Regions from separate parts of the Mesorhizobium sp. P160219 genome, predicted to be linked through region 2. Evidence: predicted binding sites of a transcription regulator. Region 2 holds the regulator's gene; each other region holds the start of a gene.

Region 1 (4,157 bases), 1.2 Mb from region 2:
AGATCCCCGGCGCGGGCGGTGCGGGCACGCTCGCATGCAGCGCTGCGAATCGGGCCATCGACCGCCGGCACTTGAGTGCCGACGGGCTCTGGCCTTCAGTTCGACCCGGGATCGCCGAGCGCCTCGGTGACGAAGGACGCCGCGATCAGGTCGTCGGCGTCGAGGCGTAGGGAGCCTTCGACACCCCCCATGATGGCCGCGACCTTCTGGAAGGTCTGCATCTCGTGTTCAGTAACGCTGGCGTCTCGCATCCTGGCTTTCAGATCGGCGATGCGTCGGCCCAGTGAGGCCGACGTTCCGATTTCTCTGTTCGACATGGTGGCCTGCTCCTCCCCCAACCCATGCTGTGGACGTACTCAAGTCTGCCTATATATAAGGCAGCGCGAATACAGTCGCCGCAACGCGCGATATCTGGGAAGGTTCCGGCGCCAAATAGTCACGAAATAATACGTGGTGGGACTCGGGTATGTTAAGCGCCGACGCGGCGATAGACACCGCAGCCAGCGGCTGCGGCCATCGGCCTGGCCAACCCGCGTGGCGGGTCGCGAACGCGGGTCGGACTTGATCGCTGCGCGAACAGTCAGCGAGAAGCCGGCACCACGCCGGACACCGAGCGCGCCGTTTCGGGCGAAAACACCACGAAAGCAAAAACCAGAACGGCAGCGGCGACGATGAGCGAGCCGCCGGCGACGATCGGTTCAAGCGCCGGGTTTCCCTGCAGCATCACATACAGCGCCGGCAGCATGATCACCAGGCCGAGTGTGTAGAGCCCGTAGTGGATCATGGCGATGCGACGCGCCGCCTTTTGCGGATTGAGCGCGTAGTAGCCGCCGAAGATGGCGCTCGTCACCCAACCGAGCAGATTGATATGCGCGTGCGCCGGAAAAGCGGCGTGGTCGCCCGAGATCGCCATCTGCAGGCCGGCCGCAATCCCCAACATCAGGAACAAGATGGCAGTTTTGAAAAAGAGTTCTGAAACCCTCGGCATGTCATTTCTCCCCCTATGCGGTCTGCGACCGCTTGCGACCTGGAGAATACACCCACGCGCAGAACTTTTCCACGCCCCGGTTATGGGGCCATGCCTGCACAGCTTTTTGCACGCTGTTCGACTTTTCTGGCTGCCACAACCCGGCGCCGCCGCGCTACGGCGTCAGCAAGATGTCGGCGCCCGCTCGCTCGTCGAACACCACCGCGCAGCCGCGCCCCAGCGCCACTGCCGACAGCGCGTTGGCCACCGTCTCGTCCGGCGATACGAAATCACCGGTCAGCACTCGCAACTCCTCCACCGCCCTGGCCATTGACACGCAGTGCCCGGCAACGCGATCGCTCGTGCAGGCGTCAACGACGCTGACGAGGTCGATCATCTCGAACTGGCCCATACCGGCCTCCACAAAAACAGCGTCCCGTCGCGGATATGAACGCCGAGGCGAGAGACAATGTTCCGCAGGTCCGATGCCCAGGCGGAGCACTCGACAGCCCGACCTGGAACGGGCCGGCCGGCGACAACCGCTTCGCTTGACAATAGGCCCTGTTTGTTCTCTATTTGTTCGGCAAAAACGCCTCTCACAACAGACGCGGCTAATGCTGCAACGCCGCAAAGGGAACGGTCGGGATGGAGCCCACCATCCTGCATGCGGATCTCGACGCCTTCTACGCCTCGGTCGAGCAGCTGCTCGACCCGGCGCTCAGGGGCAAGCCGATCGCCGTCGGCGGCGGCGTCGTGCTTGCCGCTTCCTACGAAGCCAGGGTTTTCGGCGTGCGCGGCGGCATGCCCGGACGACGCGCGCGCGAGCTTTGCCCCGGACTGATCTTCGTCGGCGGCCATTTCGCCGACTATCAGCGGCTGGGCGACGCCGCCATCAAGGTGCTCGACGATTTCACGCCGCTGGTCGAGCGGATTTCCATCGATGAAGCCTTTGCCGACGTCGCCGGCTGCACGCATCTGTTCGGGCCGCCGGCCGAGATCGCCGCCACGGTGCGTCGGCGCGTCCGGGCAGAGCTCGGCCTGCCGATCTCGATCGGCGTGGCGCGCACCAAGCATCTGGCCAAGATCGCCTCGCAGGTGGCCAAGCCCGACGGCCTGGTGGTGGTCGATCCGAACACCGAACTTGCCTTCCTGCATGATCTGCCGGTCGGCCTGATGTGGGGCGTCGGCCCGGCGACCAAGGCGCGGCTGGCCGAGATCGGCATCGAGACCATCGGCCAGTTGGCAAAGACGCATAGCGGGGCGCTGCGAAGGTTGCTCGGGCCCGCCACCGGCGAAAAGCTGGCGTCGCTGGCATGGAACCGCGACCCGCGAAAGCTCGAAACCCACAGGCGGTCGCATTCCGCCGGCGCGCAGTCGGCGCTTGGCAGACGGCCGGCCGAGGCGCGTATCTTCGGACCCGTCCTGCTGCATCTGGCAGACCGGGTCGCCAGCCGGCTCAGGGCGAAATCACGGCCCGGGCGCACGGTGACGGTGCGCGTGCGTTTCGCCGATCTGCACGCCGTCACACGCTCGCTGACGCTCGAGCAACCGATTTCGGCAACCGCGATGCTGGCCGAAATCGCCGGGGAGCTGGTGCGCGGCGTGCTGGCCGCCAACCCTCGGGAGAAGACCATCTCGCTGCTGGCGATCTCGGTGTCGCAGCTGGAAGAAAGTGCCGAGCTGCAGTTGGAGCTGCCGCTCGGGCTTGCCGATGAAAAGCAGCGACCCGGCAGCAGGCAAGGCCTGGCGCGCTTTGGCGCCGACCGCGCCATCGACAAGATCCGCCAGCGCTTTGGCAGAGAGGCTGTCGGCTATGGCGCCGTGGCGCTGGAAGCCCGGCGCTCGGTTCCCGATGCCTTCCGCGAACTGGCGGAAAAGGAACTGTGAGTGCGGCGCGACGGCAAGGCCAATGTTTAGGCTGGGCCAGTCCGCGCTGCATTGCCGCTCTGTTTGAGCAAGCCGACCAACCAGGCCAGACCCGCCGCAGTTTCGGACATTTTTCGCACCGCAACCCGGCCACGCCATGCACGCCCAAGAACAACGCTTTGTCGATGAAGGTGGACTTGCAGTTAGCGCATCGGCGCCAAGAAAAACCGGGATGGGACAGCGAGGCCGCGAAGGTTGACAGTGCCGATCCGTCTGGCATTATCGCGTAAGCTTGGAGGATTCACTATGAGGAAAACCTATTCGAAGCCTGTTCTGGTCAAAAAAGGCAAGCTTTCGCAGGTTACGGCGCTCGCCAATGGAGCGGGTTCCGGCCCGATCGAGTGAGGTCGTTGAGTCGGACTGTCGCCTGATCTGGCGGCCTCGCCTGACACTGGAGATGCGGCATGAAGAAGACCTATTCGAAGCCGGTGCTGGTCAAGAAGGGCAAGCTCTCGCAGGTTACAGCCGACAATGGTAACGGCTCCGGGCCGGTCGCAGTCTAGCAGCCGATTATCCGACGCCTCGTGCCGTCTGGCCGGGAACAGGGCTTTGGGTGCCCGACGTGGAGAGTGGAAAATGAGGAAGACCTATCTGAAACCGGTGCTGGTCAAAAAAGGCAAGCTCTCGCAGGTCACCGCGAACGGTGCTTCCAATCCGCGATAAACCCTTTCACCCCGATTAATCGCGACACGCTTCAGCGCACAACCACCAGATCGTCGAGCACGAGCTGCCAATAGTGACTCGTGGAGAGGCGCACGCGCGTCACCGCCGCCAGCATCGGCGCATAGTGGACGGGCGCCAGTGCCGACAGGACGATCGTGTCGCTGGCGATCAGCCGGTCGCCAAGCCAGCTCTCGACCAGTGCGGTTTCGCCTTCGGACTTCAACCATGCCGCTGTCAGCATCACGGAATGGAACCCGAACGGTTTGTCGCTCGAGAATTCGGCCGGGTGTCCGCTGCTCGTATAGCAGACATGGTCTCCCGAGATATTGCCGTTGACGTAGCCTTCGCTGCCTTCGGTATGATCGCGCGCCAGTGCGTTCAGGTTGAACCAGGTCAACCCGGCATAACCTGACGGCACCTTGCGCAGGCCGCGCGTCGTGACATCGTCGAAACCGATGGCCTGCAAGGACGCGGCGCTGTCGACAGCCGCGTTCTCGGGCGACAGCAGGCCGAGTTCGGTCGGGTAGGCCGACAAGGCCAGTCGTCGTTCCATGCCACCGCCGGTGATTTCGATCGCGTCGGCGTCATCGGGCAGATCGAG
Region 2 (4,157 bases):
GCAAGTCACAGCGCCCGGATCTATCGCCCGACTGCGCAGACGGCTTCGCCGCCCGTCATGGCCCGCGCTCCGCCGCAGCCTTGCCGTGGCCGCCAACACGGAGCTCGACCGGGGCGTCGCCTTCCTGCTGGTCCCGGTTTTCCTGGCAGCCGGCGTCATCGTCTACTTCTCGCTGGCCGGCGAGCCGGGCTTTGCGCAGCCAATCGCCATTGTGGTGCTGGCGACATGTTGCGCTGTCGCCACGCGATCGCGGCCGAGGACGCATCTGTTCTGCATGGCCGCGATGCTGTGCGCGCTCGGCGTCGTCGCCGCCAAAGTCGAGACTTGGCGCGCCGGAACGCAGATGCTCGGCTCCGAGATTCAGACACGGCTGACCGGCCGCGTCGTCAGTCTCGAACAGATGGAAAGCGGCCGCATCAGGCTGACGCTCGATGTGGTTTCGACCGCTTACCCCGAGCTGCGCTACGCCCCGGAGCGGGTCAGGCTCTCGGCGCGGACCGTTCCCGCCGATATGACCGCCGGCTCCCTGATCACCGGCTATGCCAGGCTGTTGCCGCCGACCGGTCCGGTGCGGCCGGAGAGCTACGATTTCTCCTTCGACAGCTATTTCACCGGTATCGGCGGCAGCGGCTTCTTTCTCGGCAATCCGAAAACCATTGCTACGCAGGGACCGCCGCCGCTGACCGCGCGGCTCTCCTCGGCAATCGAGAACGCGCGCGAAAACATTGCCGACCATATCAGGGGCAAAATCGGCGGCGCCGAAGGCGAGATTGCCGCGGCGTTGATTGTCGGGGTGCGCGCCGGCATCCCGGACGAGGTCAACGAAGCGATGCGGCGCACCGGCATCTACCACATCATCTCCATCTCCGGCCTGCACATGGCGCTGGTTGCCGGCACCATCATGGCGTTGCTGCGTGGCGCCTTTGCGCTGTTTCCCGATTTCTCTTCGCGCCGCCCAGTCAAGAAATATGCAGCAGTGGCAGCACTCGTCTCCATCGCCGCCTATCTCGTCATTTCAGGCGTCGTGGTTGCCGCCGAGCGCAGCTTCATCATGCTGGCGGTCATGCTTGTCGCCGTGCTGTTTGATCGCGCCGCACTCACCATGCGCAATCTGGCGATCTCCGCCATTGCCGTCATCCTGGTGTCGCCGCACGAGGTGGTCGGTCCCAGCTTCCAGATGTCGTTTGCTGCCACCGCCGCCCTTGTCGGCGCCTATGCCGGCTGGGCCGATTACCGCGCCGACAAGGTGAGAACGCCGCCGGCAAAGCGCTCCTTCGTCGGCTTCCTGTCGCGAAAATTCGCGCTGGCCATGGGCGGCCTCGCCATGACCTCGATCATCGCCGGCAGTGCAACCTTGCTGTTCGCCATCTGGCATTTTCAGCGTGTGTCGCCGCTCAGCCTGATCGCCAATCTGGCCGTGATGCCGATTGTTTCGTTGATCGTCATGCCTTTTGCCGTGCTCAGCGCACTGGCGATGCCGTTCGGCGCCGACGGGCCGTTCCTCTATGTGATGGGCAAGGGTCTGATGGCGATGATCGCTATATCGGCCTGGATTTCCGAGCGCTCGCCGGTCGACGCCGTCGGGCTGATCTCCATCCGCTCGGTGCTGTTGGTGGCGGTCGCCCTCGTCATCGCCACCATGGCCACCACCTGGCTCAGGTTGGCGGCCGTGCCTTTCGCGCTGGCCGGCCTGTTGACGGTGCCGCAGGTGCTTACGCCCGACGTGCTCATATCCGAGGATGCGCATCTGGTGGCCATGCCGATCGGTGGCGGCGAACTCGCCCTCAACCGCGAACGCTCCAACGAATTCACCACGGACAATTGGAAACGGGCGCTGCGGGCCGAAACCATTATCCCACCTGAGATTTTCGAGTCAACAGATACGCGGTTCGATCTCGATCCGCTCGATCTGCCGCCCGGCTCGCCCTTCTATTGCACCGGCGATCTCTGTATCGCCCGGCACCCTTCCGGAGCCATTGTAGCGCTTGCGAAAGACCGCAAGACGGCGCGGCCGGCCTGTGCCTTCGCGAGCCTGATCGTCATCGATGACGCCACCGCCTACAATCCGTGCCGCGACCCGCTGGTGCTGGTCGTGACGAAGAAACAGCTGGCCCGCGACGGCAGCGCCGCCGTCTTCTTCGATCCGCAATCGGCAGCTGCAGCGCCAACCATCCGCTTCGCCGTCGACAAGCCGTATCGCCCCTGGCACGAGCAACGCCGCTTCTCCCGCGAAGCGCGCGGCCTGCCGCCTTACAACCAGCGTGAAAAGTACAAACCCAAGCCGGCTCAGTAGCGCCGGATCAATCCGACAAGCTTGCCCTGCACCTTCACCCTGTCCGGTCCAAAAATGCGGGTCTCGTAGGCCGGGTTGGCGGCTTCCAGGGCGATCGAGGCGCCCTTGCGGCGGAAGCGTTTCAGGGTCGCTTCCTCATCGTCGACCAACGCCACCACGATCTCGCCGGGGCTGGCTGTGTCGGCATTGCGGATGATGACCGTGTCGCCATCGAAAATGCCGGCCTCGATCATCGAATCGCCCTTGACCTCGAGCGCGTAGTGTTCGCCGCCCATGATCATATCGGGCGGCACCGAGATCGAATGGGTCTGATGCTGGATGGCGTCGATCGGCACGCCGGCGGCGATGCGTCCCATAACCGGGATTGAAATCGCGGAAACGGCATCGTCATTGCCGGCCGACATCGAACGCGACGGCGAGCCCGGCTTGATCTGGCGGCCGAGACCGCCTTGGCCCAACGCGCCTTGTCCTTGGCCGCCTTGCCCTTGGCCGGTTTGACCAAGACTGCCCTGAATGACGCTCGGCGAAAACTTCCTCGCCGCATTGAGGCCTGGTGCGATCGAGTCGGGCAGCCGCAGCACTTCCAGCGCGCGCGCCCGGTTCGGCAGCCGGCGAATGAAACCGCGCTCCTCAAGCGCCGTGATCAGGCGGTGGATGCCGGACTTGGAGGCGAGGTCGAGCGCTTCCTTCATCTCGTCGAAGGACGGCGGGATTCCGCTCTCCTTCAGGCGTTCATGGATGAACATCAGAAGCTCATGTTGTTTGCGCGTCAGCATCGCGGCCCCCAAGGGTTCTGAAACCAGAATCAGAAAAAACAAACCCAGAACAAACACTATCTGTTCCAGTTGTGTTCCGCAACCTTTTAAAGTTTAATGAATGTGTTGACGTTTTGTTCAGCGTAACGTTCGGCGCTGCGAGCGCCGCCTGCGCCCAGTTGCCAGCAACGGGGTGAAACGAAGACAAAGTGCCCTGCGTCGTCGGCTACGATCGCCGCTTCCTTTTCGGACGGGGCTGCGCAGCATCCGCGCCGGGTTCGCTCTGGGCATAGACCTGCAGCGTGTAGCCGATGTGAGCGGTCATCAGAGTTTTCGCACGTTCGACGTCGCGATCGAGGGCCGCTTCCATCAGGGCGGTATGGTGTTCGATCGCCACGGCGTCGCGCAGGGCCGCCACGGCCTTCCGGTGTCCATCCGTGCGGCCGGCGGCGGCGCGCAGCGTCGGGGCCAGACCCAGAAAGCGGTGATGGCGATGCAATTGGTCGGAAATCGTCGCATTGAACTGCTGCAGCCAGCTGGATGTCGCGGCACTGAGCAGGGCCGCATGGAAGGCATCGTGTTTTTCGTACCACGCGTCGACCGCATCATCCGATGGATCGTCGAGAACAGACCCGCACCGTGAGAGACGATAGTGGGCGGCAACGACCGCGTCTTCCCACTCACGGTCGCCTTTCTCGATCGATTCCACCAGCAGGGGCAGTTCGACCACCAGCCGCGCACGCGCCAGATCCTCGAGCTCCGCCCGAGAGACGGGAGCGACCGCAAACCCGCGGTTGCTGATGGCGGTCACAAGCCGTTCCGCCTCCAGCCGCGACAGCGCCTCGCGCAACGGCGTCCAGCCGATGCCGTAGGTGTTGCGCAACGTGCTCAGCTTCAACGGCGCGGCAGGCGCCAGCCGGGTCGCAAGAATATCGCGCCTGAGCAGGCGATAGGCCACTTCCGTCTTCGAGGTCTGCTCGTCATCCAGCATCGTGATCCATCAGTCATAAACGCTCGGCGGATCATTATATATCAAAGCCTTTCAATGGGTGAATTATATATAATGTTTGACAGTTCAAGGGCGACCACTCAAGATCGCCGGCATGTTT
Region 3 (4,157 bases), 240 kb from region 2:
TGTCAGCGGCGATCATGGTGGCGGCGACCGTGGTGCCGCCGGTGCGGCCTTGCGCCACCGCAAAGCCGAGATCGGCGCGCGACAGCTTCATGGCGTCGCCGGTCATCGCCAGCGACTCGCGCTCGCCGTCGGAAAGCCCGATCTTGATGCGGCCGGCGACCACGGCGATCGTCGCTGGCACCGCGCCATTGTCCAGGATTATCTTTTCGACATTGGCGGCCATGGCGCCATTGTCGGGGTAAGGCATGCCATGGGTGATGATGGTGCTTTCCAGCGCCACGACGGGGCGGCCAGCGGCGAGCGCCTCGGCCACGGGCGCGTGGAGGTCGATGAAGGGGCGGGCGCTTTGCGGTGTCATGATGGTCTCCGATCCGGAGATCCGCGCGTCCGCTTGGACGTCGCGCTCCGGCAATGGCAATTGGCCGCCCTCATGCCATTTCCTGCGCGTCGGGCACAAGAGCCAGTGCCTCGGTGAAGGTCGCAATCGTGAAGGCCGGAACCGCGTCGGCGCTTTCAATGGCCAGCGTGGCGGCGGCAACGCCCTCGCGCAATGCCTGGCGCAGGGGCAGGCCGCGCAGCAGGGCAGCGATGGTGGCGCCGGCCAGCGCGTCGCCGGCGCCGGTGACGTCGGCGACTTTTCTCGGCGCCGGCGGCAGGATAGAGAAGGCGCCGGCTTCGTCGAATCCCAGCACCGGGCCGTCGCCCGCCGTCACCACGCCACTGGTGAGGCCGCTGCAGCGCAGTCCGTCGACGGTCTCGCGCTCGGTGGCATTGGCATCGACGCCGGCCAGCACCATGGCCTCGCGCCGGTTCATGAAGACCTGCGCGAGTTCCTTCAGCACCGGTATCAGCCGCACCACCTTGGCCGGCGAAATGGCGATGGCGAACACCGGCTTGCCGGCGGCGAGCCCCACCAGCCGCTCCAGCGCCGTTGATGGCAGATTGGCGTCGCAGAGCACCGCATCGGCCTCGGCGACCACCTCGCGCACCTTGGAGCGGCGGATCTGCTTGGGGAACGCCAAATCGTAGAGCGCCATATCGGCAAAGCCGGTGATCAGCTCGCCGTCGCGATCGATCAGCGCCGTGTAGCTCGGCGTGGTGCGGTCGAGGAACACCGCCGACAGATCGGCAATGCCGGCCTCAGTGATGGCGCGCGCAACCGTCTCGGCCGAGGCATCGCCGCCGCGCACCGACAAAAGCGAGGCCGAGACGCCGCGCCGCACGAGGCTGCGCAGCGCGTTGAAGACGCCGCCGCCGACATCCTCGCGCATCGTGCCGGGGTTGGACGCCGCCGGCACGTAAGCACCGGACACCTGACCGCGCCGGTCGATATGGGCGCCGCCCACCGCCAGTATTTTTGCTGATTTCACCATGTAGGCGATATGACCTTTGTTATTCGAACCAGACAAGCGCTAGGCTGTGCGACGGAGCTTCGCAAGCAAGCCAGCGATTCGGGCGGAGCCAAACCGCCGGAGCGCCTGGCCCAATGGTGGATACATCCGGAAACGAAACCATGAGACAAAAAAAGAACAAATCCGGATAAAGATTGCTTTTCAGATATTTGACCCCTCTTGCCAAACGAGAACAAAAAAGGTACAAATAGGGCAGGGATTACGGATTGTCCGGCCTTCATTGACGACCAAGGGGTGATGTATCATGGCTCAGAATACTTTGCGGCTTGTAGAGGACAAAGCGGTGGACAAATCAAAGGCTCTGGACGCGGCGCTGTCGCAAATCGAGCGCGCCTTCGGCAAGGGCTCGATCATGCGGCTGGGCGCCAACGAGCAGGTCGTCGAGATTGAAACCGTGCCGACCGGATCGCTTGGCCTCGACATCGCGCTTGGCGTCGGTGGCCTGCCGCGCGGCCGCATTGTCGAGATCTACGGGCCGGAAAGCTCAGGCAAGACGACACTGGCGCTGCACACAGTTGCCGAAGCCCAGAAGAAGGGCGGTATCTGCGCCTTCGTCGATGCCGAGCATGCGCTCGACCCGGTCTATGCCCGCAAGCTCGGCGTCGATCTGGAAAACCTCTTGATCTCGCAGCCGGACACCGGCGAGCAGGCACTGGAAATCTGCGACACGCTGGTGCGTTCCGGCGCCATCGACGTTCTGGTGGTCAATTCGGTGGCCGCCCTGACGCCGCGCGCTGAAATCGAGGGCGAGATGGGCGATTCGCTGCCCGGTCTCCAGGCTCGTCTGATGAGCCAGGCGCTGCGCAAGCTGACCGCCTCGATCTCGCGCTCCAACACCATGGTCATCTTCATCAACCAGATCCGCATGAAGATCGGCGTCATGTTCGGTTCGCCGGAAACCACGACCGGCGGCAACGCGCTGAAATTCTACGCTTCGGTGCGCCTCGACATCCGCCGCATCGGCTCGGTCAAGGACCGCGACGAGGTCGTCGGCAACCAGACCCGGGTCAAGGTGGTCAAGAACAAGCTGGCGCCGCCCTTCAAGGTGGTCGAGTTCGACATCATGTATGGCGAGGGCGTCTCCAAGACCGGCGAACTGGTCGATCTCGGCGTCAAGGCCGGCGTGGTCGAGAAGTCCGGCGCCTGGTTCTCCTACAATTCGCAGCGTCTCGGCCAAGGTCGCGAAAACGCCAAACTGTTCCTGCGCGACAATCCCGACACGGCGCGTGAGATCGAACTTGCGCTGCGGCAGAATGCCGGGCTGATCGCCGAGAAATTTCTTGAAAATGGTGGCCCCGAGCGCGGCGAAAGCGACGACGGCTTCGAGGAAGAATCCGGCGCCATGTAGGGCACGGCCAGAGTTCGGCCATAAATCCAGTCTATTATCCGATGCTTAAGTAACCGAGTTCTTTAGTATTGCGTTTCAAACCGCCGGCCTTCGCGCCGGCGGTTTTCGTTTTTGGGCAGCGTGAAGCCGGCTTGGCAGTTGCCGGATTGGCCCAATTCCGTGTTTCTGGACAGGGTGGGGCGTGCCCGCTAAAAGGCCAAGTCAATCTTCTAAAAAGCAGAGACCAGTGTCCGCCGGCCGTGCCGGCGGTTTTCGCGAAAAGGCAGCACTCATGAGTGGCGTGAACGAGATCCGGTCGACATTCCTCGACTATTTCCGCAAGGAGGGCCACGAGGTCGTGGCCTCGAGCCCGCTGGTGCCGCGCAACGACCCGACGCTGATGTTCACCAATGCCGGCATGGTGCAGTTCAAGAACGTCTTCACCGGCCTGGAGAAGCGGTCCTATTCGCGCGCCACCACTGCGCAGAAAAGCGTGCGCGCCGGCGGCAAGCACAACGACCTCGACAATGTCGGCTACACCGCGCGCCATCTGACCTTCTTCGAAATGCTCGGCAATTTCTCCTTCGGCGACTATTTCAAGGAGCGCGCCATCGAACTGGCCTGGAACCTGATCACCAAGGAGTTCGGGCTGAACAAGGACAAGCTGCTGGTCACCGTCTATCACACCGATGACGAGGCGGCCGGCTTCTGGAAGAAGATCGCCGGTTTCTCCGATGACCGCATCATCCGCATCCCGACCTCCGACAATTTCTGGGCTATGGGCGACACCGGACCGTGCGGGCCGTGCTCGGAAATCTTCATCGACCGTGGCGAGCACATCTGGGGCGGCCCTCCCGGCAGCCCGGAGGAGGATGGCGACCGCTTCCTTGAATTCTGGAACCTGGTGTTCATGCAATATGAGCAGGTCACCAAGGATGAGCGCATCGACCTGCCGCGGCCGTCGATCGACACCGGCATGGGCCTGGAGCGCATGGCCTCCATCCTGCAAGGGGTGGAGAGCGTCTTCGAGACCGACCTGTTCCGTCATCTGATCGATGCGGCCTCGTCAGCGCTCGGGCAGGGCCCGGACAAGGAGACGGTCGCCTCCTTCCGCGTCATTGCCGATCATCTGCGCTCGTCCTCCTTCCTGGTTGCCGACGGCGTGCTGCCGTCGAACGAAGGCCGCGGCTATGTGCTGCGCCGCATCATGCGCCGCGCCATGCGCCATGCGCAGTTGCTCGGCGCCAAGGAGCCGTTGATGTGGAAGCTGGTGCCGGCGCTAGTGCGTGAGATGGGCCAGGCCTATCCCGAACTGCTGCGCGGCGAACAGCTGATTACCGAGACGCTGAAGCTCGAGGAGACCAGGTTCCGCAAGACGCTGGTGCGCGGCCTCGGCCTGCTCTCGGAGGCGACAGATA

What was found. Region 2 encodes LexA, which represses DNA repair genes until DNA is damaged. Its sites were predicted from a motif close to TGTTCNNNNTGTGTTCNG; they were not measured.
Region 1: a site for LexA is predicted at 1,534-1,551, ahead of dinB (DNA polymerase IV). Genes of this name have one in related genera too.
Region 3: a site for LexA is predicted at 1,581-1,598, ahead of recA (recombinase RecA). Genes of this name have one in related genera too.

The regions. Positions count from the first base shown of each region.
Region 1 covers NZ_JBYNWG010000001.1:3,193,590-3,197,746, reverse strand. Annotated here, with positions in the region: gene AC3EMP_RS15445 (hypothetical protein) at 96-317, opposite strand; gene AC3EMP_RS15440 (heme-copper oxidase family protein) at 581-988, opposite strand; gene AC3EMP_RS15435 (hypothetical protein) at 1,143-1,379, opposite strand; gene dinB (DNA polymerase IV) at 1,613-2,854, shown strand; gene AC3EMP_RS15425 (hypothetical protein) at 3,140-3,238, shown strand; gene AC3EMP_RS15420 (hypothetical protein) at 3,298-3,396, shown strand; gene AC3EMP_RS15415 (hypothetical protein) at 3,588-4,157, opposite strand, start outside.
Region 2 covers NZ_JBYNWG010000001.1:4,350,894-4,355,050, forward strand. Annotated here, with positions in the region: gene AC3EMP_RS21075 (ComEC/Rec2 family competence protein) at 1-2,293, shown strand, start outside; gene lexA (transcriptional repressor LexA) at 2,287-3,069, opposite strand; gene AC3EMP_RS21085 (GntR family transcriptional regulator) at 3,275-4,039, opposite strand.
Region 3 covers NZ_JBYNWG010000001.1:4,107,760-4,111,916, forward strand. Annotated here, with positions in the region: gene AC3EMP_RS19805 (pseudouridine-5'-phosphate glycosidase) at 1-358, opposite strand, end outside; gene AC3EMP_RS19810 (carbohydrate kinase family protein) at 429-1,373, opposite strand; gene recA (recombinase RecA) at 1,657-2,760, shown strand; gene alaS (alanine--tRNA ligase) at 3,032-4,157, shown strand, end outside.